Regions from separate parts of the Saccharopolyspora sp. MMCC62 genome, predicted to be linked through region 3. Evidence: riboswitches for the same ligand, from Rfam matches in the RefSeq annotation. Region 3 holds a riboswitch; each other region holds the start of a gene.

The links. A riboswitch is a leader RNA that binds a small molecule or an ion and turns the genes downstream of it on or off. The one in region 3 is predicted to bind cobalamin.
Region 1: it holds a riboswitch for cobalamin, as region 3 does, so the genes downstream of both, AC29IT_RS03335 (hypothetical protein) here and cobN (cobaltochelatase subunit CobN) in region 3, are expected to answer to the same signal.
Region 2: it holds a riboswitch for cobalamin, as region 3 does, so the genes downstream of both, AC29IT_RS18455 (ABC transporter substrate-binding protein) here and cobN (cobaltochelatase subunit CobN) in region 3, are expected to answer to the same signal.
Region 4: it holds a riboswitch for cobalamin, as region 3 does, so the genes downstream of both, AC29IT_RS17785 (ABC transporter substrate-binding protein) here and cobN (cobaltochelatase subunit CobN) in region 3, are expected to answer to the same signal.

The regions. Positions count from the first base shown of each region.
Region 1 covers NZ_JBYKCM010000001.1:740,314-745,334, forward strand. Annotated here, with positions in the region: gene AC29IT_RS03330 (PLP-dependent cysteine synthase family protein) at 1-892, opposite strand, end outside; gene AC29IT_RS03335 (hypothetical protein) at 889-1,713, opposite strand; cobalamin riboswitch at 1,898-2,065, opposite strand; gene AC29IT_RS03340 (DUF3558 family protein) at 2,339-2,863, opposite strand; gene AC29IT_RS03345 (2-hydroxyacid dehydrogenase) at 3,106-4,080, opposite strand; gene AC29IT_RS03350 (GntR family transcriptional regulator) at 4,158-4,829, opposite strand; gene AC29IT_RS03355 (ribokinase) at 4,852-5,021, opposite strand, start outside.
Region 2 covers NZ_JBYKCM010000007.1:298,177-303,197, reverse strand. Annotated here, with positions in the region: gene AC29IT_RS18470 (hypothetical protein) at 1-331, opposite strand, end outside; gene AC29IT_RS18465 (SMI1/KNR4 family protein) at 473-1,018, shown strand; gene AC29IT_RS18460 (hypothetical protein) at 1,140-1,874, opposite strand; cobalamin riboswitch at 2,142-2,308, shown strand; gene AC29IT_RS18455 (ABC transporter substrate-binding protein) at 2,400-3,923, shown strand; gene AC29IT_RS18450 (ABC transporter permease) at 3,920-4,879, shown strand; gene AC29IT_RS18445 (ABC transporter permease) at 4,876-5,021, shown strand, end outside.
Region 3 covers NZ_JBYKCM010000011.1:94,681-99,701, forward strand. Annotated here, with positions in the region: gene cobN (cobaltochelatase subunit CobN) at 1-2,843, opposite strand, end outside; cobalamin riboswitch at 2,967-3,098, opposite strand; gene cobG (precorrin-3B synthase) at 3,353-4,573, shown strand; gene AC29IT_RS23970 (precorrin-8X methylmutase) at 4,570-5,021, shown strand, end outside.
Region 4 covers NZ_JBYKCM010000007.1:102,741-107,761, forward strand. Annotated here, with positions in the region: gene AC29IT_RS17780 (FecCD family ABC transporter permease) at 1-781, opposite strand, end outside; gene AC29IT_RS17785 (ABC transporter substrate-binding protein) at 778-1,794, opposite strand; cobalamin riboswitch at 1,859-2,049, opposite strand; gene AC29IT_RS17790 (TetR/AcrR family transcriptional regulator) at 2,315-2,851, opposite strand; gene AC29IT_RS17795 (DMT family transporter) at 2,826-3,200, opposite strand; gene AC29IT_RS17800 (DMT family transporter) at 3,197-3,517, opposite strand; gene AC29IT_RS17805 (DEAD/DEAH box helicase) at 3,694-5,021, shown strand, end outside.

The sequences.
Region 1 (5,021 bases), on a different contig from region 3:
CGTCCGGGAAGACCGCGGCGACCCGGTCCGCGCCGAGCTCGCGGGCGCACCAGGACGCGACCAGCGCCACCGCACCGGTGCTCCACCCGCCGGTGACGAACGCGTCCACGGCGAGCCGGTGGCAGGCGGCGACGGCCTCCGCGGCACCGACCAGGTGCACCTCGTCGAACGCCGGGTAGTCCACGTTGCCGGGGTGGATGCTGCTGCCGAGGCCGCGCATCACGCGCTTTGCCACCGGATCGCCGAACACCGTGGAGCCCGCCGCGTCCACCCCGACCAGCCGCACCCCGGGGGCGCGTTCGCGCAGCACCTGCGCGATGCCCGCGCTGTGCCCGCCGGTGCCGACGCTGCACACCACCGCTTCCGCGTCGGGCAGCTGGTCGAGCAGTTCGTGGCCGAGCGCGCGGTAACCGCGGACGTTGTCCGGATTGCCGTACTGGTCCGGCCAGTACGCGCCGGGCAGTTCGGCCAGCAGCTCCCGGACCCGGTCCAGCCGCGCGCGCTGCCAGCCGCCCACCGGGTGCGGTGCGCGCACCAGCTCCACCCGCACCCCGTGCGCGGTGAGCAGCGCGCGGGTCTGCGCGTCGAGCTCCGCGTCGGCCACCACGACCACCGGGTGGCCCAGCGCCGCTCCGACGTAGGCCAGTCCGATGCCCAGGGTTCCGCTGGTGGATTCGACGACCGTGCCGCCGGGCCGCAGTTCGCCGCGGGCGCGGGCGCCGGTGAGCATGGCGTGCGCGGCGCGGGCCTTCATGCCGCCCGGCGCGGCGCTCTCCAGCTTCGCCCAGAACCCCGGGTGCGGGAACGAGATCGGCGCGGTGACCCGCAGCAGCGGGGTACCGCCGATCAGGTCCAGGGGCGAGTCGCAGCGGGCGGGCGCGCGACCCGTCACCGCACGACCTCGGTGGCGCGGGCGGCTTGGAAGGTGTGCACGGTGGTGGCCTCGCCGGAGAGCCAGAAGAACGGGTACGGCTCGGCGGACAGCGCGCGCACCGGGCCGCCGACCAGTTCCCGCAGCACCGCGGACCCGGTCTGCGCGAACAGGGTCAGCGGCAGGTCGCGGGCCGCGCAGGCCGCGGCGATGTCGTCGAAGGTGCCGTTGCCGAGGACCATGCCGGAGGCCAGCACCGCGTCCGCGCCGTCGATCGCGGCGGCGTGGTCGGTGCTGATCGGCTCGTCCCACTCGGTGCGGCCGCCCTTGAGGTCGCAGGGCGCGTAGTCGAGCCCGCGGTCCCGCAGCGCGGCGAGCAGCGAGTTCACCACGCCGATCACCGCGACCCGGCCGCCGTCGGGGACCGCGGTGATCGCGGCGACCGCACGGGCGCGGGCGGTGGACTTGGCCAGTGAATCGCCCGCGGGGATCACCACCTGCCGGGACAGCGGGTGCGCGGCGTGCGAAGTGCGGGCGGCGAGGTAGGCGTCGAGGGCGGCGACCCGCACCGGCAGCAGCGGGTGCCGCAGCAGTTCGTCCACGGGGCGGCCCACGACCTGGCGCACCGCTTCCTCGTCGAGGGAACCGGGTTCGACCGCGCAGGAGCCGACGGCCTCGCCCACCCGGACGCTGAGCACGGTGTTGACGTACCCGGTGCCGCGACCGGTGTGCCGGGCGGCCTGCACGGTCAGGAACGCGACGGCGGCGGAGAGCTCCGCCGGGCCGTTCCCGCCCGCATCGCGGAAGTGGCCGGACAGCGCGGACTCGACCAGCGAGTCCACATAGGATCGTTCAGTGGTGGCAGGACGCACGTGTCTCCCCGAGCAGGAACCGGAACGGAACGCACAGCGGCGGGACGAACCCGCGGGGACGACTAATGTCCGATGTGGACGATGCGCCGGATCTCCCGGCGCGATGCGGCGATGCGCGACACCACGTACCTCCTCCGGGGCTCCGCGACCCCGCACGAATCGGCACGACGGTGCCAGTCTCCTGGCTCGTGGATCGGCGCCGGCCTCCGGCCTTCCCGCCGGGAACCGGCAGTGGCTCGGATGGAGGTCGACTCCCCACTCACAGTGGCGGGACCGCGCCGGATTCGCACCGGCTTCCTGCACACCGTCGTTGGAACGGGTCAGAAGTTCGCAGCCCCGGTGTCCGATGTCAAGACCGCGGCCACCGCGCGGAACCCGCACCGCGGCCGGTGGAACGGCTGTCGTCGCAGGTGGCGGACACCGGTGCACGCATCGCCATCCGCGAATATGACATCGGCGACTCCCGCGCCCGGCGGCACCGCACCACCGAGCGCGGGACCACCGGACGCGGGATGCGACGGGCGCGGGCCCGCCGGATTCGCGAGCGCCGGTCACCGAAACGGGACCACCGAAACCTCCCGCCCCGCGCCGCGGACTAGGCCGCGGGCCAGGAAGGCACGCCCGCGTCCAGCGCCCGCTGGGCGAGCTCGCACGGGTCCGCCGTGGCACCGCTCGGGATCTTCGCCTTGGCCGACACCGCCTGGTCCGAGGCGGCCGCCACGACCAGCTCGCAGGTGCCGTCGGCCTTCGGGTCACCGGAGTTCGCGCGCACCGCCGGGTGCCCGCCGATGGTCAGCTCGCCGAAGTCGGAGTACTTGTCGGCCTCGTCCTGGAAGTCCTGCAACGACCGGTCGGCGACCACGCCGACCTCCAGCCGCACGCTGTCCCGCGGGGTGCTCCAGGTGCACGTGCCCGCGTCGTCCTTGCCGCCCAGGTGGAATCCCAGCTCGTGCACCGTCTGCTCGGGCACCAGGTCGCAGGACTTCTCACCGGCGACGTCCTTCGGGGAGTCGACCTGCACGCCGCCGCATCCTGCCAGCGACAGCGCGGCGACGACGGCCAAGCCGATCGAGCCGAGCCGAACCGCGCCGATGCGGGCCACCGCAACCTTCTCGTTCACACTCATCACGCCTGCCGTTGATCCGGTCCGGATCGGGTCGATCCGGAGAACTCGCGCCCTCCCCGCTGGACGCGCTGATGATGTCCCGCGCGTCCAGCGGACGCCTCCGGCAGGAACGCGACTTCGGCCGTACCGCCCAGGAATCGAGCGACCGGCCCGGCGCACCGGTTGCCCCGAGCGGACCAGGACCACCGGCGCCCCCGCCCCCGAAAACAGGCCCCGATGACGAGAACCCGCCAACTTCAGCGGGGCCGCGGCTCGACCCCGTTGACGACGTCGGCGGGCCGTTCCCCGGCCAGCACGGCGCCCAGCTTCGCGAACAGCGCGCCGCGGAGGTTGTGGTAGGCGTCCCAGGTCACGCCCGCGGTGTGCGGGTTGAGCAGCACGTCCGCCCGCCCCCGCAACGGCGAGTCCGCGGGCAGCGGTTCCTGCTCGAACACGTCCAGCGCCGCCCCCGCCAGCCGCCCGGAGTCCAGGGCCCGCACCAGCGCCCGCTCGTCGAGGACTCCGCCGCGGCCCGCGTTGAGCACGTACCCGCCGCGGGGCATCCGCGCGAGCAGCTCGTCACCGATCAGGCCGCGGGTGGCGGTGTTCAGCGGCAGGTGCAGGCTCAGCACGTCCGCGGCGGCCACCGCCTCCGCCAGCGGGAGGTACTCGCGCCCCGGCTCGGACGGCACCGGGTCGTGCACCACCACCCGGGCGCCGAACCCGTCCAGGCGGCGGGCCACCGCGCGGCCGATGTTGCCGAAGCCGAGGATGCCGACGGTGAGCGCCGCCAGGTCGCGGCCGCGCAGCCCTTCCGGCCCCCAGCCGCCGGATTCCACCTTGCGGTGCCCGGCCGCGTAGTGCCGCAGCAGCGACAGCAGCGAGCCGACGGTCCAGTCGGCGACCGCGTCGGCGTTGAACCCGGGCAGGTTCGCCACCGGGATGCCGCGCTCGGCGGCGGCGAGGTGGTCCACGCCGTCGAAGCCGACCGCGACGGACTGCACGAGCTCGCAGCGCGGCATCGCGTCCAGCAGCCCGGCGTCGATCCGCCGCTCCTTCTCCAGCGGGGCCAGCACGATCGTCGCGGTGGCCAGCGCGTCCAGGTGATCGGCCGGGTCCTGCTCGGGCCCGATCTCGGTGATCCGCAGGTCCGGCAAGTCCGGCAGGTGCTTGCGCAGTTCGGCCTCGGTGATGTCGTTGAGGTCGTAGAAGCTGACGATGTGACCGGTCATGGTTCCTCTTTCGGGGTGTTCCGGGCGCGCGGAACCCGCTCCCCGCCGTCGGCGAGGAGCTCGGATCCCGCGTGGGATCAGGACGTGGTCGACCAGATCCGTTGCAGCGCGGCGAGCATCCGCTCTTCGGAGCCGGCCAGGTGCGCGGTGAGCAGCGCAGTCGCGCGCGCGGCATCGCCGTCGGCGATCGAGGTCCGCAGCTGCTCGTGCGCGGTGCACACCGGGCCCAGGTCCTCGTCCTCGCTGTTGGTGACCGCGAGCATGCTGGCGAACAACGGCTCGATCTGCAGCCAGATGGTCAGCAGCCTGCGGTTGCCGCTCGCCTCGTAGATGCCGCGGTGGAACCGCAGGTCGTGCTCGGCGAACTCGGCGGCCCGGGACGGCGTGGCCGTCTCGGACATCCCCCGCAGCCCGCGCTGCATCCCGGCCTCCGAGCGGTGTTCGCCGAGACCGATGGCGCTGGTCACGGCGAGCGTCTCGATGGCCTGCCGGATCGCGTAGAGCTCGCGGACGTCCGCGGCGCTCAACCCGACCACGTGCACCCCGCGGCGCTGCGGTTCCACGAGGTTCTCCAGCCGCAGCAGCTTCAGCGCATCGCGGACCGGGCCCCGGCTCACGTCGAAGCTCTCCGCCACGGAGTCCTCGACGAGGTGCGTGCCCGGCGGGATCTCCCCGCGCACGATCCGGTCCCGGAGCGTGCGGGCCAGCCGCTCCCCGAGCGAATCCGCGCGGACGAGCGAGTCGGACATGCATCCTCCCTCGATCACATCGTCAACCGCCGACAATAGTGGTCGCCGCCTGCAATTCGGTCACCTCGTGCCGGTGCGGCATCCCGTCCGCGCCGGGGCGGGTGACGCTGAGCGCGGCTGCCGCGGCGGCGACCCGGGCGGCGTCCGGCAGCTCGGCGCCCTCCGCGAGCAGCGCACCGAGCGCCCCGGCGA
Region 2 (5,021 bases), on a different contig from region 3:
ACACGAACGTCCACCCGCCGATCCGCCCGGCCAGCAGCGCGGACGCGCAGTCGGTGTCGCCGAGCGCGGTGCGTGGCAGCGACGAGTGCTCATCGGCCCGTTCCGCGGGCAGCGTGCAGGGGCGTGCGTGCTTCAGCCGCCCGCCGAGCAACTCCAGCGCCTCGCGGGGCTGCAGGTCGCGAACCAGGTGCACGATCTGGTGCGGGTCCTCCGCGCCGAGTTCGGAGATCCAGGCGGGGCAGCCGCTGGAATCCAGTGCTGCGGCGGGGAATGCGGGTGCGGACATCGTCGTCTCCAGCTCGATCGGTTCGTCGGCGACACTGTGCACCACGGCACCGACAACCCGGTTCCGGATGCGTCCAGGTGGAGGTTCTCCCCCGGTTGAGCGGATTTCCGGCTCCGGAGGGTGCGGCGCGCGACCGGATCGGGGAACTCTGCGCCGGACCATCCTGATCTTCGAAGGGGCATCGGCATGACCGCACCGTCCACAGTGGAGGAGTGGCACGGCTTCCTGCGCGCGCACAGCGCGGCGCACCTCGCGTCGCGGATGCTGCGCGAGCTCGTCGCCGACGGGCGGATCGCGGTCTCCGAGCAGCAGCGCCGCACCGGCTGGCTCGGGCGCGAACCCGCCACCGAGGACGCCGTCCAGGCCGCGGAGGAACGCCTCGGATGCGCGCTGCCGCCGAGCTTCCGGAACTTCCTGCTGATCAGCGACGGCTGGAGCGAGTCGGGCGACGAGCTGCACGGCCTGTTCCGGCTCGACGGCATCGGCCGGTTCGAGGACCTGCGCGGCGAGCTGATGGACGCCTGGGCGGACCTGGACTTCTTCGCCGACGAACTCGCCGTGCTGCGCCGCTCGCTGCTCATCGCCGACCACGAGGACGGCGTGTACTGGGTGTTGAGCCCGGATTCCGGCGATGCGGACGGCGGCTGGACCGCCTGCGTCTGGGACACCGCCGACGGCGCCCCGGCGAAGTACCGCACCTTCGGCGACCTCGTCGCCGACGCGCTCGCCTGACCGGCCGACGGCGGACGTCCCGCCGCGCGAACCGAACTCGACCGAGGACCCGAACTCACCGGCGTCCCGCGGCGGCCCGGCGACACCACCCGAGCCGCGCGGCGGAACCGGACGTCGGTGATCAGACGAGCGCGACCGCGAGGAGCGGCGCGGCGCGCAGGTCGTCCATCGTCCACGTCACTCCCGCCAGCGCGCAGCCGATGCGGGTCACCGCCGCCTCGTCGGTCTCGCCCGGTTCCAGGTGGGGACGTTCGACGATGCCCGCGGCCGCCGCGGCCGCGCGCACCGCGGCGGGCGGCGGCTCGGTCTCGTGGTCGATGTCGTCGGAAGTCGTGCTGTAGACCCGGGAACCGTCCACCGCGTAGTCGATGCTGAGCAGCCCGCTGATGTTGGCGTGCAGCATCACCGCGGGCCCGCCGGACGCGGAGAGCGCCTCGGCGGGAGCCTGCGCGGCGGGCCGCGGCGGGGCCTCGTCCTGCAGCGCCGACCAGTCGCCGGTGCGCATCCCGCCGAGCAGTGCGCGCATCGTGTCCAGGCCGCCCACCTGGAACGTGCTGCCCGCGTCGTCGAACACCAGCGTCCAGCCACCGATGCGCGTCGCCAGCAGCACCGACAGGCACTGCGGGTCGCCGAGGGCCGCGCGCGGCAGCGAGGTGAACTCGTCCGGCCGCTGCTCGGGCAGCGTGCACGGAGCGGCCGACGCGGCATCCGCGCCGAGGATCTCCAGCGCCCGCACCGGTTCCAGGTCGCGCACCAGGTGCGCGGTGTGGTTCGGTCCCGGCACGTCCAGTTCGGACAGCCAGATCGGATACCCGGTGGCGTCCAGGGTTCCGGGTGGGAAACCGGGCGTGGGCATGGCGGCTCCTCGTCATCGTCGGCGGGTGCCGTGAGTCTGCCCGGTGCGGGCGCGGCCGCCGCCGTTCCGCGGGCCCTCCGCCGCCGAACGCGGGAATCCCCTCGACCGTCCAGCGGCCGAGCGGCGCCGCCGTTCTCCGGAAGGCGATCGCCGCTGCGGCCCGGCCGTCCGCGGGCGGTGGGCGATCGGGCCGCGACCCGCGGTGACGGGATGCCGGGCGATTCACACTTCCTTGACAAGGGACGACGCGGGCTGAAAAGTTGACGAGTCGTTCCAATGCGACGGTGTGCAGGAAACCGGTGTGAATCCGGTGCGGTCCCGCCACTGTGAACGGGGAGCCGCGTCCACCAGGGCCACTGTCGGGCAGCCGATGGGAAGGCCGGGCGCGACGTCGATCCGCGAGCCAGGAGACTGGCACCGTCGTACCGATTCGCACGGGGTCGCGGAGCCCCGGAGGAGGTACGCAGTGCACCCGGATTTCCCGCACACACCCGGTTTCGCGGTTCCCGAACCGTTCCGCGCCGCGTGAGCGGCGTGCTCGGCCGCAGGCGGCTGCTGGCGGGCGTGGCCGGCGCGATCGCCGCGGTTCCCCTCGTGTCCTGCGCGGGCGGTTCCGGGGCGGGCGCGGGCAGGCTGCGGCTGGCGTTCCCCGCCGGTGGCGCCACCGAATCGCTCGACCCGCACACCGGTTCGCTGTTCGTCGACCAGGCCCGCGCCAAAGCCCTGTTCGACACGCTCGTCGGGTACGCCGACGACATGAGCGTGGTGCCGCGGCTCGCCGAGAGCTGGCAGCCCGACCCGACCGGTACCCGGTGGCGGATCCGGTTGCGCCCGGCCGAATTCCACGACGGCAGACCGGTCACCGCCGAGGACGTGCTGTTCACCTACCGGCGCATCGCCGACGACGCCACCGCCGCGCAGGCCGCTTCGCACTTCGCCGACGTCGACTTCGGCGCCAGCAGGGCGATCTCGGCGACTGAACTGGAACTCGTGCTCGGCTCGCCGAACTTCGAATTCCCCTCCGCGTGGGGCGCCCCCGCCACCGAGATCGTGCCCGCGGGCACCACCGACTTCACCGCGCCCGTCGGCTCCGGGCCGTTCCGCTTCGTCTCGTTCGAACCGGGTGGGCCCGCCGTGTTCACCCGCTTCGACCGGCACTGGTCCGGACCCGCCACCCCGGCCGAGCTGGAATTCGTGCCGATGGAGCAGGAGAGCGCGCGGGTCAACGCGCTGCTGTCCGGGCAGGTCGACTACGCGCACGACGTGAGCGCCAACTCGGTGCGGCTGCTGGAGCAGGGCGGCCGGGCGCGGGTGCACTCGGCGCCGTTCGGCACCATGCAGGCGCTGCTGCTGAAGGTGGACCGGCCACCGTTCTCCGATCCGCGGCTGGTGCAGGCGGTGCGCGCCGGGCTGGACCGGCAGGCGCTGCTGGACATCGCGCTCAGCGGCCAGGGCAGGCTCGGCAACGACCTGTTCGGCGCCGGGTTGAAGTACTACCCGGCGGATCTGCCCGCACCCACGCGCGACCTCGGCCGGGCCCGGGCGCTGCTGCGCGAGGCCGGCGCCGACGGGCTGAGCTGGGAGTTGCAGACCAGCTCCGTCGACCCCTACTTCGAATCCGCCGCCAGCCTCATCGCCCAGCAGCTCGGCGAAGCCGGGATGCGGGTGTCACCGCGGATCGGGCCGTCCGAGACGTACTTCTCCGACATCAAGGAGCACGGGGTCGCCTCGCTGTCCCGGACCGCGGCGCTGCCGGTGCCGACGTTCCTCGGGCAGCGGATGACCTCCGACGCCGGGAGCAACAACTACACCGGCTACCGGTCCGCCGAGTTCGACGCGCTCTACGCCGAAGCGCTCGCCACCGCCGACGACGCGCGCCGCGCCGATCTGCTGGTGCGCGCGCAGCGGCTCGCCCGGGAGGGCAGCGGGAACGTGGTGTGGGGGTTCAGCGGCTGGAACGTCGCCACCTCCACCGCCGTCTCCGGAGTGCGGGGCGCACCGCCGAACTCGCTGGACTGGGCCAGGTTCGACCGGGTGAGCGTGGGTTGATCGCGCCCGCCGCGCGGGTCTCCGCCGCGGTGCTGCCCCGGCTCGGCGTCGCGCTCGTGCAGATCGCGGCGGTCGCCGTCGGCGTGTTCGCGCTCACCGCGCTGCTGCCCGGCGACACCGCGCAGGTCGTGCTCGGCGACCACGCCGACACCGGGCAGGTCCGGGTGCTGCGGGAACGGCTCGGGCTCGACCTGCCCTGGGGCACCCGGTTCGCGCAGTGGGCGGGCGGGGTGCTGCACGGCGACCTCGGCACCTCGCTGCGCACCGGCAGGCCCGTGCTCGACGAGATCACCCGCAACGCCGCCACCACCGGGCTGCTCACCGCGCTGACGCTGCTGATCGTGCTGCCGCTCGCCGGATGGCTCGGCGTGCGCAGCGGGCTGCGCGCCGGGAGCCGGTTCGACCGGACGGTGAACTCGGTGGTGGTGCTGCTGAACTCGGTGCCCGAGTTCGCCCTCGCGCTGCTGCTCGTCGGGGTGTTCGCGGTGCAGGCCGGTTGGCTGCCCGCCACCGCGGGCGGGCTGTCCGGGTGGTCGCTGATGACGCAGCCCGCGGTGCTGGTGCTGCCCGTCGGCGTGCTCGTCGCCAAGCAGCTCAGCTCGCTCGCCCGCCAGGTCCGCACCGGTGTGGTCACCGCGAACGGCGCCGAGTACGCCACCCACGTGCGCCGCGCCGGGCTCGGCGAGCGGCAGGTGGTGCTGCGGCACGTGCTGCCGAACACGCTCGGGCCGGTGCTGCAGCAGCTGGCGCGCACCGTGGACGGGCTGCTCGGCGGCGTCGTCGTGGTGGAGGCGCTGTTCGCGCTCGGCGGTCTCGGCTCCGGATTCGTCGAAGCCGTCAAGGCGCGCGACCTGCCGGTGGTGCAGGGCTACGCGCTGCTGTTCGCGGCGATCACCATCGGCCTGAACCTCGGCATCGACCTGGTGGCGCGGCGGTTCCGGGCGGGGACGCGATGAGCCGGGCCGCCGGATGGCTGCTGCTCGGGGTCCCGCTGCTGGCGGCGCTGGCCGGGCCGCTGCTCGCCGCGCTGCTGCCCGGCGGTGGATCGGTGCGGGCCGCGCACGTGCCGCTGCTGCCGCCCGGCGCGGACCACCCGCT
Region 3 (5,021 bases):
TGCGCGTGGGCGCGCACGAAGTTCTGCTCGTCCGGCTCGTCGAGCGCGGCGACCTTGCGGACCGCGTCGTCGAGCAGCGTCACCACGTGCGGGAACGCGTCGCGGAAGAACCCGCTGATCCGCACCGTCACGTCCACCCGCGGGCGGCCCAGCTCCTCCAGCGGGATCACGTCGAGCCCGTTGACGCGCCGCGACGCCTCGTCCCAGGTGGGCCGCACGCCCATCAGCGCCAGGACTTCCGCGATGTCGTCGCCGGAGGTCCGCATCGCGGAGGTGCCCCACACGGACAGGCCCACCGAGCGCGGGTACTCGCCGGTGTCGGCGAGGTAGCGCTCGATCAGCGAATCGGCGATGGCGTGCCCGGTCTCCCAGGCGAGCCTGCTCGGCACCGCCTTCGGGTCCACCGAGTAGAAGTTCCGGCCCGTCGGCAGCACGTTGATCAGGCCGCGCAGCGGGGAACCGCTCGGGCCCGCGGGCACGTAGCCGCCGTCGAGGGCGTGCAGCGTCGCGGTCATCTCGTCGGTGGTGGCGTCCAGCCGCGGGACCACCTCGGTGACGGCGAACTCCAGCACCCGCACCACGTCGTCCGGCGCGTCGCCCAGCACCGAGCGGCACACCTCGACGACGGCGCCGAGCTCCCAGCCGCGTTCCTCCATGCCCGCGACGAGGGCGTGCGCGGAGGTCTCCACGTCGTCCACGGTGCCGCGGGCGACGCTGCCGTCCTCCGCCATGCCCAGTGCCTCGCGCAGGCCGGGCAGCGCGCCGCTCTGCCCGCCCCACACCTGCCGGGCGCGCAGCATCGCCAGCACCAGGTTCACCCGCGCCTCCCCGGTCGGGGCGGCACCCAGGACGTGCAGGCCGTCGCGGATCTGCGCGTCCTTGATCTCGCACAGCCAGCCGTCGACGTGCAGCAGCATGTCGTCGAACTCGGCCTCGTGCGGGCGCTCGTCCAGGCCGAGGTCGTGGTCCAGCTTCGCGGCCTGCATCAACGTCCAGATCTGGCTGCGGATCGCGGGCAGCTTCGCCGGGTCCATCGCCGAGATCTGCGCGTGCTCGTCGAGCAGCTGCTCCAGCTTCGCGATGTCGCCGTAGCTCTCCGCGCGCGCCATCGGCGGCACCAGGTGGTCCACCAGCGTCGCGTGCACCCGACGCTTCGCCTGGGTGCCCTCGCCCGGGTCGTTGACCAGGAACGGGTACACCAGCGGCAGGTCCGCCAGCGCCGCGTCCGGTGCGCAGGACGCCGACATGCCCGCGGTCTTGCCGGGCAGCCACTCCAGGTTGCCGTGCTTGCCGAGGTGCACCATCGCGTGCGCGCCGAACTCGTCGGTCATCCAGCGGTAGGCGGCCAGGTAGTGGTGGCTCGGCGGCAGGTCCGGGTCGTGGTAGATCGCGATCGGGTTCTCGCCGAACCCGCGCGGCGGCTGCACCACGACGACGACGTTCCCGGCGCGCAGCGCGGCCACCACGATCTCGCCGTCCGGGTCGTGCGAGCGGTCCACGAACTGCTCGCCCGGCGGCGGACCCCAGTGCTGCTCGATGCTCTCCCGCAGGTCCTGCGGCAGCGTCGCGAACCAGTCGGCGTAGCGCTTCGCGGGGATGCGCACCGGGTTGCCGGACAGCTGCTCCTCGGTCAACCAGTCCGGGTCCTGGCCACCAGCGGCGATCAGCGCGTGCACCAGCGCGTCGCCGTCCTGCGCGGCCACGCCGGGCAGCGCGTCCGGGCCGTCCACCGGGCCGATGTCGTAGCCGGCCTCGCGCAGCCGCTGGAGCAGGCCCACCGCGCTCGCCGGGGTGTCCAGGCCGACGGCGTTGCCGATCCGGGAGTGCTTCGTCGGGTACGCCGACAGCATCAGCACCAGGCGCTTGTCCGCGGCGGGCACGTGCCGCAGCCGCGCGTGCTTCACCGCGATCCCGGCGACGCGGGCCGCGCGCTCCGGGTCGGCGACGTACACCGGGAGGCCTTCGGCGTCGTTCTCCTTGAACGAGAACGGCACCGTGATCAGGCGGCCGTCGAACTCGGGCACCGCGACCTGGGTGGCCATGTCCAGCGGGGACAGGCCTTCGTCGTTGTCCTCCCACGCCTCGCGGCTGGAGGTCAGGGTGAGGCCCTGCAAGATCGGCACGTCCAGCGCGGCGAGCGCGCCCACGTCCCACGCCTCGTCGTCGCCACCGGCGGAGGCGGTCGCGGGCTTCGTGCCGCCCGCGGCCAGCACCGTCACGATCAGCGCGTCCGCCTCGCGCAACGTGTCCAGCAGGCCCGGTTCGGGGGCGCGCAGCGACGCGCAGAACACCGGCAGCGCCTGGCCGCCCGCGTCCTCGATGGCGTCGGAGAGGGCGTGCGCGAACGCGGTGTTGCCCGCCATGTGGTGCGCGCGGTAGTAGAGCACCGCGACCTTCGGGCCTTCGGTCCGGCGCGGGGTCCGCTCCAGCAGGCCCCACTTCGGCGTCTCCACCGGCGGTTCGAAGCCGTGGCCGGTGAGCAGCACCGTGTCGGACAGGAAGTTGAACAGCTGCGTCAGGTTCTCCGGCCCGCCCTGCGCGAGGTAGCCGTGCGCCTGCGAGCAGACGCCGCCCGGCACCGTGGAGCACTCCATCAGCTCCGCGTCCGGGGCCTGCTCACCGCCGAGCACCACGACCGGGCGCGGTCCGGCGAGCAGCGAGTCCAAGCCCTCCTCCCACGCGCGGCGGCCGCCGAGCAGCCGCACCACGACGAGGTCGGCGCCCTCCAGCAGCGGCGGCAGGTCGTCCACGCCGAGCCGCGCCGGGTTGCCGAGGCGGAAGTCCGCACCGCTGGCGCGTGCGCTGAGCAGATCGGTGTCCGATGTGGACAGCAGCAGGATCATGCGGCACGCTCCCGGCTGAGCAGGGACGCGGGCGTGCGGGCAGGACGCATGGTCAACCTTCCTCGGGGTCCTCGCCCCGGAGTCGTCGGCACCCGGTGTCGCACCGGGCGGTGGCGGCGCCGGAGTGTCCTGGCTCCCGGATCGCCGCTCGCCCCGTGCCTTCCCACCCGCGCGGCGCGCGGGCAGTGGCCTCGTACTCGGAGTTCGCTCCCCGGTGACAGTGGCGGGACCGCGCCGGACTCGCACCGGCTTCCTCCGCACGTCGCCGCCGACAACTCTCCGCAACGGGGCGATCGTTCGTCAAGTGGCCGGTCGTGCGGTCGCGCGAGAGATCCCGCACTCGACGCGTCCGGCCGTCCGGTGAGGCGCATCGCGTTTTGCGGACGTGATCCGGGCGGGACGTAGTATCGACGGTCGCCGGTGCGCCCCCGAGTCCGCGCACCCCGGACAGCGGCGTCGTGCGCTGCGAGTTCCGGACCAGACCATGATCGACGAGAGCGGGGACGAGCGTGCCGCGACGAGCCGGACCCGACGCGTGCCCCGGCGCGCTGCGGGTGCACGAGGCCGCTGACGGGGGACTGGCCCGCGTGCGGGTGCCCGGCGGGCGGCTCGCGGCGCGGCAGGTGCGGGCGCTGGCGACCGCGGCCGCGCTGGGTGACGGCGGCTGGGAACTCACCTCGCGGGCGAACATCCAGGTCCGCGGGCTGTCCGCGGCGGCGGTGCCGGAGTTCGCGGAGCTGCTCGGCGCGGCCGGTCTGCTGCCGTCGCCGACGCACGAGCGGGTGCGCAACGTCGTCGCCTCGCCGCGCACCCGCCCGGCCGCGCTGGACGTGCGCGCGGTGGCGGTGGCGCTGGACGAGGGGCTGCGCGCCGACCCGGAGCTGGCGGAGCTGCCCGGGCGGTTCCTGTTCACCGCGGACGACGGCGGCGGCGAGGTGACCGCGCTGGGCGCGGACGTCGCGCTGCACCCCGCGGACGGCGCGGTGGCGGTGCTGCTCGCCGGGGCCGACCTCGGGCTGCGGGTGTCCGCGGCCGACGCGGCCCGCGCCGCGGTGCTCGCGGCCGCCGCGTTCCTCGCGGAACGGGGCCGGCTGGGCGCGGAGAGCTGGCGGCTGGCGGAACTGCCCGGTGGCGCCGAGCGGATCGCCGCCCGCATCCGGGCGGAATTCTCCTGCATGGCGGCGGAAACCGCGGTCGCGCCCGGTGATCCGGTGCGCACGCACGCGGAGCTCGGCGTGCTGGCCCGCGCCGACGACCGGGTCGATCTCGCCCTCGGCGCGCCGCTGGGACGGCTGGACGCCGGGCAGATCGCGGTGCTCGCTACGCAGACCGAGGAGATCGCCGCCCGGACCGCCGCACCGCACCCGCTGCGGCTCACGCCGTGGCGCGCGCTGCTGCTCACCGACGTCCCCGCGGCCGAGGCACCGCGCAGGCTCGCCGAGCTGGACGCCGCCGGGTTCCTCACCGACCCGGGCGCGCCGCTGGCCGGGGTGACCGCCTGCACCGGCAGCCCCGGCTGCGCGAAGTCCCTCGCCGACGTGCGCGCCGACGCGCGGCGCACCACCCGGCCCGGCCCGCTGCCGGTGCACTGGGCGGGCTGCGCGCGCCGCTGCGGCCGACCGGCCGGACCAGGAGTGGAAGTGCTGGCCACCGAGGCCGGCTACGAGGTCGGCGGGCGCCCCGCCGGCGAGACGTCCGCCGCGCTCGACGCGGCACGGAGGGCAGTGTGAACACCGCAGACAGCACCGGCGGCTACGAGTACGTGCGCGACGGAGCGGAGATCTACCGCCGCTCGTTCGCCACGATCCGCGCCGAAGCGGAACTCGACGGCATGCCACCGGAGGTCGCCCAGGTCGCCGTCCGCATGATCCACGCCTGCGGCATGGTGGACCTGGCCCGCGACATCGCCTGGTCGCCGCGCGCGGTGCTCGCCGCCCGCGAGGCGCTGCGCGGTGGCGCGCCGGTGTTCTGCGACGCCGCGATGGTCGCCGCGGGCGTCACCCGGCGCAGGCTGCCCGCCGACAACGACATCGTCTGCACCCTCGGCGACGAGCGCGTTCCCGGCCTCGCGGCGGCACTCGGCACGACCCGCAGCGCGGCCGCGATGGAGCTGTGGCGGGACCGGCTGGAGGGGTCCGTGGTCGCCGTCGGCAACGCGCCGACCGCGCTGTTCCGGCT
Region 4 (5,021 bases), on a different contig from region 3:
CGGCCACCAGCGTCGCCGCCAGCAGCGCCGTCGCCACCAGCAGCACGATCCGCAGCCGCTGCACGTGCACTCCGAGGGAGGCCGCCGCGTCCTGGCCGAACGCGAACGCGTCCAGCGCCCCCGCGCGGGCCAGGCACAGCACCAGGCACGCCGCGCACACGATCCCGGCCAGCACCACGTCGTTCCACCGCGCCCCGGACAGCGAACCCAGCAGCCAGAACAGCACCCCGCGGGTCTGCTCCGCGTCCGCCGACGTGATGACGATGTAGGAAGTGAGCGCGGAGAACAGCTGGGTGCCCGCGACCCCCGCCAGCACCGTGTGCCCGGCCGCGCCGCCCGCGATCGTCGCCAGCAGCAGCACCAGCGCGAACGCCACCAACGCCCCCGCGAACGCGCCCGCCGTCAAACCGATGGCCCCGGCACCCAGGCCCAGCACCACCACCGACACCGCACCGGTGGAGGCCCCCGCGGACACGCCGAGCAGGAACGGGTCCGCGAGCGGATTCCGCAGCAGCGACTGGAGGACCGCCCCGCACACCCCCAGCCCGGCACCGCAGATCGCCGCCAGCAGCGCCCGCGGCAACCGCAGCTGCAGCACGATGCCCTGCCCGATCCGGGACACGCCGGTGTCCACCAGCCCGAGCCGGTGCCCCACCACGCTGCCGACGTCCGCGACCGACAGGTCCGCGGGCCCCAGGGTGACCGCGGCGGCGATCGACAGCAGCAGCGCCGGAATCCCGGCCAGCACGATGGCGGAGGCGGGCAGCCGCCCCGCCGTCACCGCTGCCGGTCCAGCTCGACGAGGCGATCCGCGAGCCGCTCGATGCCCTGCACGGTGCGGAGGCTGATGTTCAGCTCGGTTCCGGTCATGCTCAGCAGGTGGTCGTCGCGGACCGCGGCGAGCCGGGACACCGCCGGATCCTCGTGCAGGAACCGCTCCTTGGCCGCGAGCCCGTCGCCCTCGCCGTCGCGGGTGAGGTCGCCGAGCACCAGCAGGTCGGGGTCGCGGGCCAGCACGTCCTCCCAGGACACCTGCGGCCACATCGAGGTGACGTCGCCGTAGGCGTTGCGCACCCCCAGCTCCCTGGCCATGATCGCCGGAGAACCCGTGGAGCCCGCCACGTACGGGGATTCGGTGCGGGCGAACCAGAACAGCACCGAGGTGTCGCCGCGCGAATCCAGCCCGGCGACCTGCTGCCGCGCCGCCTCCACCCGGCCGCGCAGCTGCTCGGTGAGCGCCCGCCCCCGCTCGGAGACGCCGAACAGGTCGGCGATGTCCTGCACCTCCTGGTAGATGTCGGCCAGCTGCACCGGTTCCGGCAGCGGCGCCTCCTCCGGCAGGCAGTTGCTCGGCGACAGGTAGGTCGGCACGCCGAGCTCGGTGAACCGCTCGCGGTCGGCGACGCGCTCATCGGTGAACATGGCCTGGTAGCCGGCGAGCACGATGTCCGGTTCGGTGCCCAGCACGGACTCGAACGACGGGGTGTTCTCGGCCAGCTTCGGCACCCGCGCGTTCGCCGCGGCCAGCGGCGGGTCGATCGGCTCCGTCCAGGTCGCGGTTCCCACCATCCGGTCGGCCAGGCCGAGGGAGAGCATGATCTCGGTGGTCGACTGGTTCAGCGACACCGCGCGCCGCGGCGGCTCCTCGACGGTCACGTCGGCACCGCAGTTGCGCAGCGTCGTCGACCCGGCACCGGAAGAGGGGCCGGCGGCGGGGGCGGCGCAGGAGGCCAGCACGGTCGCGGTCAGCGCCACCAGTCCGGCCCGGAACGCGCGGGTACGCGAGAACGGCATGTCACGTGGTTCCTCACCCCGGACCCATGCGCGGGGCCCGGCAGGCTGCGATCCGGCACCGAGCTCGGTGTCCGGGGAGCCAGCCAGGTCTTCGGGCTCGGGTTCGCCGGGCGAGGTCCCCTTCCCGGACCGGTGGTCCAGTGGTCGCGGCCGTGCGGCCGTTCCTCGCCCATCGCCCCTACCGCTGCGCGTCAGCTCCGGCTTCCGACCGGATTCCCTGCCCTCGCGGGCGCGACTGGCTCCCGAGCACCCTAACCGGACATACCAGCCCACCATCAAGGTGATGTTCCTCGCTGCGGGCGCCGCCACTCGTTCTGCCTTCGGGAGTGAGTGGCGGAACCTCGGCGCTTTCCTCCCTGCGGGATCGTTTTCACCGGTGACTCCGCCACATGCGACAACGCCGTCCTCGCGAGGAATCAGCTGAGAACCCGCTGCGGTGCCGGTGTCCCAGGTGGTCGTCGGCTCAGCGGCTTCGCCGCCGACAGGAAAGAGGGAAGACCGTTCGGTGCTCGCTACGGCGTCAGGTCGGTCGCAGCATTTCTTGGATGTGGGCCGGTGCGGGGGTTCGGTCTTCGAAGAGGCATTGCATCTGGTAGCCGTCGGCGGTGGCGGCGAGCCGGTCCGCCGCCGGGGCGGGCAGCACTTCGGCCAGCTTGTCCCGCAGGTGGACCAGCGAGGCACGGCTCACCGCGCGGAACTCCGGGTCGCGCATCCCGAGGACGTACAGCTCGTAGGTGACGACGCTGGTGCCGCGCTCCGCGGTGAGGTGGTGGTGGATCAGCTCGGCGAGCCGGGCGACGACGGTCTCGGCGGTGACCTCGCGCAGCCACGCGTCCAACGAGTCGGCGCGGGACCGCAGCACCCGCCTGCTGGCCTCGATCAGCAGCGCCCGCACCGAATCGAAGTGGTAGGCGACGGAACCGACGGGCACCCCTGCCTGCTGCGCGACGGCGCGCGCGGTGACGCGGGCGGTGCCGCCGTCGCGGATCAGCTCGATCGCGGCGTCCACGATCCGCTCCCGGCGTTCGGGATCATTCGGGGTGTTCTTCGGTCGCACGGCGTTCCTCCCGCGAATCCCGCTTCGCCAGGTTGATCATCGCGACGCCGCCGATCACGCAGACGACGCCGAGCCATGCCGCCGGGGACAGGTGGTCGGCGAACAGCACCGAGCCCAGCAGCGCGACCCCGGCCGTTCCCGCGCCGGTCCAGATCACGTAGGCCATGCCGAGCGGGATCACCCGCAGCGCCCGCGCGAGCAGCACGACCGCCGCACCGTAGCCGATCACCGCGACCGCCGACGGCACCGGCGCGGTGAACCCGGCGGAGGCCCGCAGCGCCAGGGTGGCGACGATCTCCAGCCCGATGGTGCCCGCGAGGTGCGCCCACGCCCGCCGCGCTGCGCTCATCCGCCCATCCCGGTGCCGAGCAGCGCGATGCCGAGCAACGTCACCGCCATGCCGCCGAGCTGCACCCGGTTGGTGCGCACCGCGAAGAAGACCCGGTCCACCGCCACCAGCACCACGGCCGCGGCGCCGGTCCACACCGCGTACACCAGCCCGACCGGCAACCGCTGCACCAGCCAGGACAGCAGCACGGTCGCCACCGCGTACCCGGCGATCGCCCCGATCCCCCAGCCCCAGCGGGTGAACCCCCGCGAGGCGCGGGTGCACAGCGACCCGCACAACCCCGCGACGATGGCCAGGCACAGCACCAGGAACGTCATGCCGACCAGAGTATGTACGCCTGTTCATACTTGGCAAGGGGCCGTCCGCCCGGGCCCTGCGGCGTCGGCGTGCGGTGATCGGTCAAGCTGGTCACCGGGGCCGCACCACCCGCTCGGCGGCTGCCCGCGCGCCGGTGGTGCGGTACTGACGAGCAGGGGATTCCTGGGGAGGAAGCATGGGGCTCGACGACGGGCCGGGTGCGGTGCGGGCGGGTCGCGCGGCGCGCGCCGTGCTGGCGGGCGCGCGGTCGTTCCGCGCCGCCGCGCGCGGGCTGCTCGCCGAACCGGACCGGCTGCGCGAGCGGGCCCGGCGGCAGTACGACGCGTTCCGGCAGCGGGAGGCGTGGGAACGGCTGCGCGCGATGCCGGTCGGCAGGCTCCGCGACGCCGCGCGGACCAGGCTGCGGCTCGGCGAGCTGGAGCGCGCCGGATACCGCACCGTCGCCGACGTGGCCGCCGCGACCCCGGAACGGTTGCAGACCGTGCCCGGTGTCGGACCGGCCACCGCGCAGGAGGCCGCGGCCGCCGCCGCGCGCCTCGCGCGGGCGAGCGCGCAGGACGTGGTGCTGCGCATCGACCCGGACCGGCGCGACCCCGAGCACGCCGCGCTGCTGGCGACCGTGCGGGCCTGGGAGCTCGCCGGGGAGCGGGTCTCCGCGCAGCAGAAGGAGATCCGGCGCGGGCTCGCCGCGCTCGACGAGCTGGAACCGGTGGCGCAGCGGACCGGCAGCAGGCTGCGGATGTGGTTCACCGGCGCCGCCCGCCGCGGCAGCGCGCTGGACGCGCTGGCCCGGCTGGACGGGCTGCTCACCGAACCCGGCATCCGGCGCGTCGCCGCAGCTGCGGAGGACTCGGGCGCCGAACCTCCCGCGCAGTTGTGGCGGGACTACGAGCGCCGCGCCGCCACCTACAACACGCTGCTCGCCGAGCTCACCGACCACGCCGGGACCGGCGCCGCGGCCACCGGACAGCTGCCGCCGGAGCAGGAACGGCAGGTCACCGCGACCGGGCTGGACACCGGACTGCTGCGCGTCGCGCTGCGCGGCTACCAGGCGTTCGGCGCGAAGTTCGCGCTGGCGCGGCGGAAGTCGATCCTCGGCGACGAGATGGGGCTCGGCAAGACCGTGGAGGCGCTGGCCGCGATGGCGCACCTCACCGCCCGCGGCGGCACCCACTTCCTGGTGGTGTGCCCGGCCGGGGTGTTGATCAACTGGGTGCACGAGACGTCCCGGCGCAGCGCCCTCGTCCCGCACCCGCTGCACGGCCCGCACCGGGACGCCGCCACCCGCGAGTGGCTGCGCGACGGCGGGGTCGCCGTCACCTCCTTCGACACCCTGCAGCGGCTGCACGGGGTGGCGGCCGCGCCGCTGGCGATGGTCGTGGTCGACGAGGCGCACTACGTGAAGAACCCGCACGCGCAGCGCTCGCAGGCGGTCGTGTCGCTCGTCGCGCGGGCGGACCGCGCGCTGCTGCTCACCGGAACCCCGATGGAGAACCGCGTCGA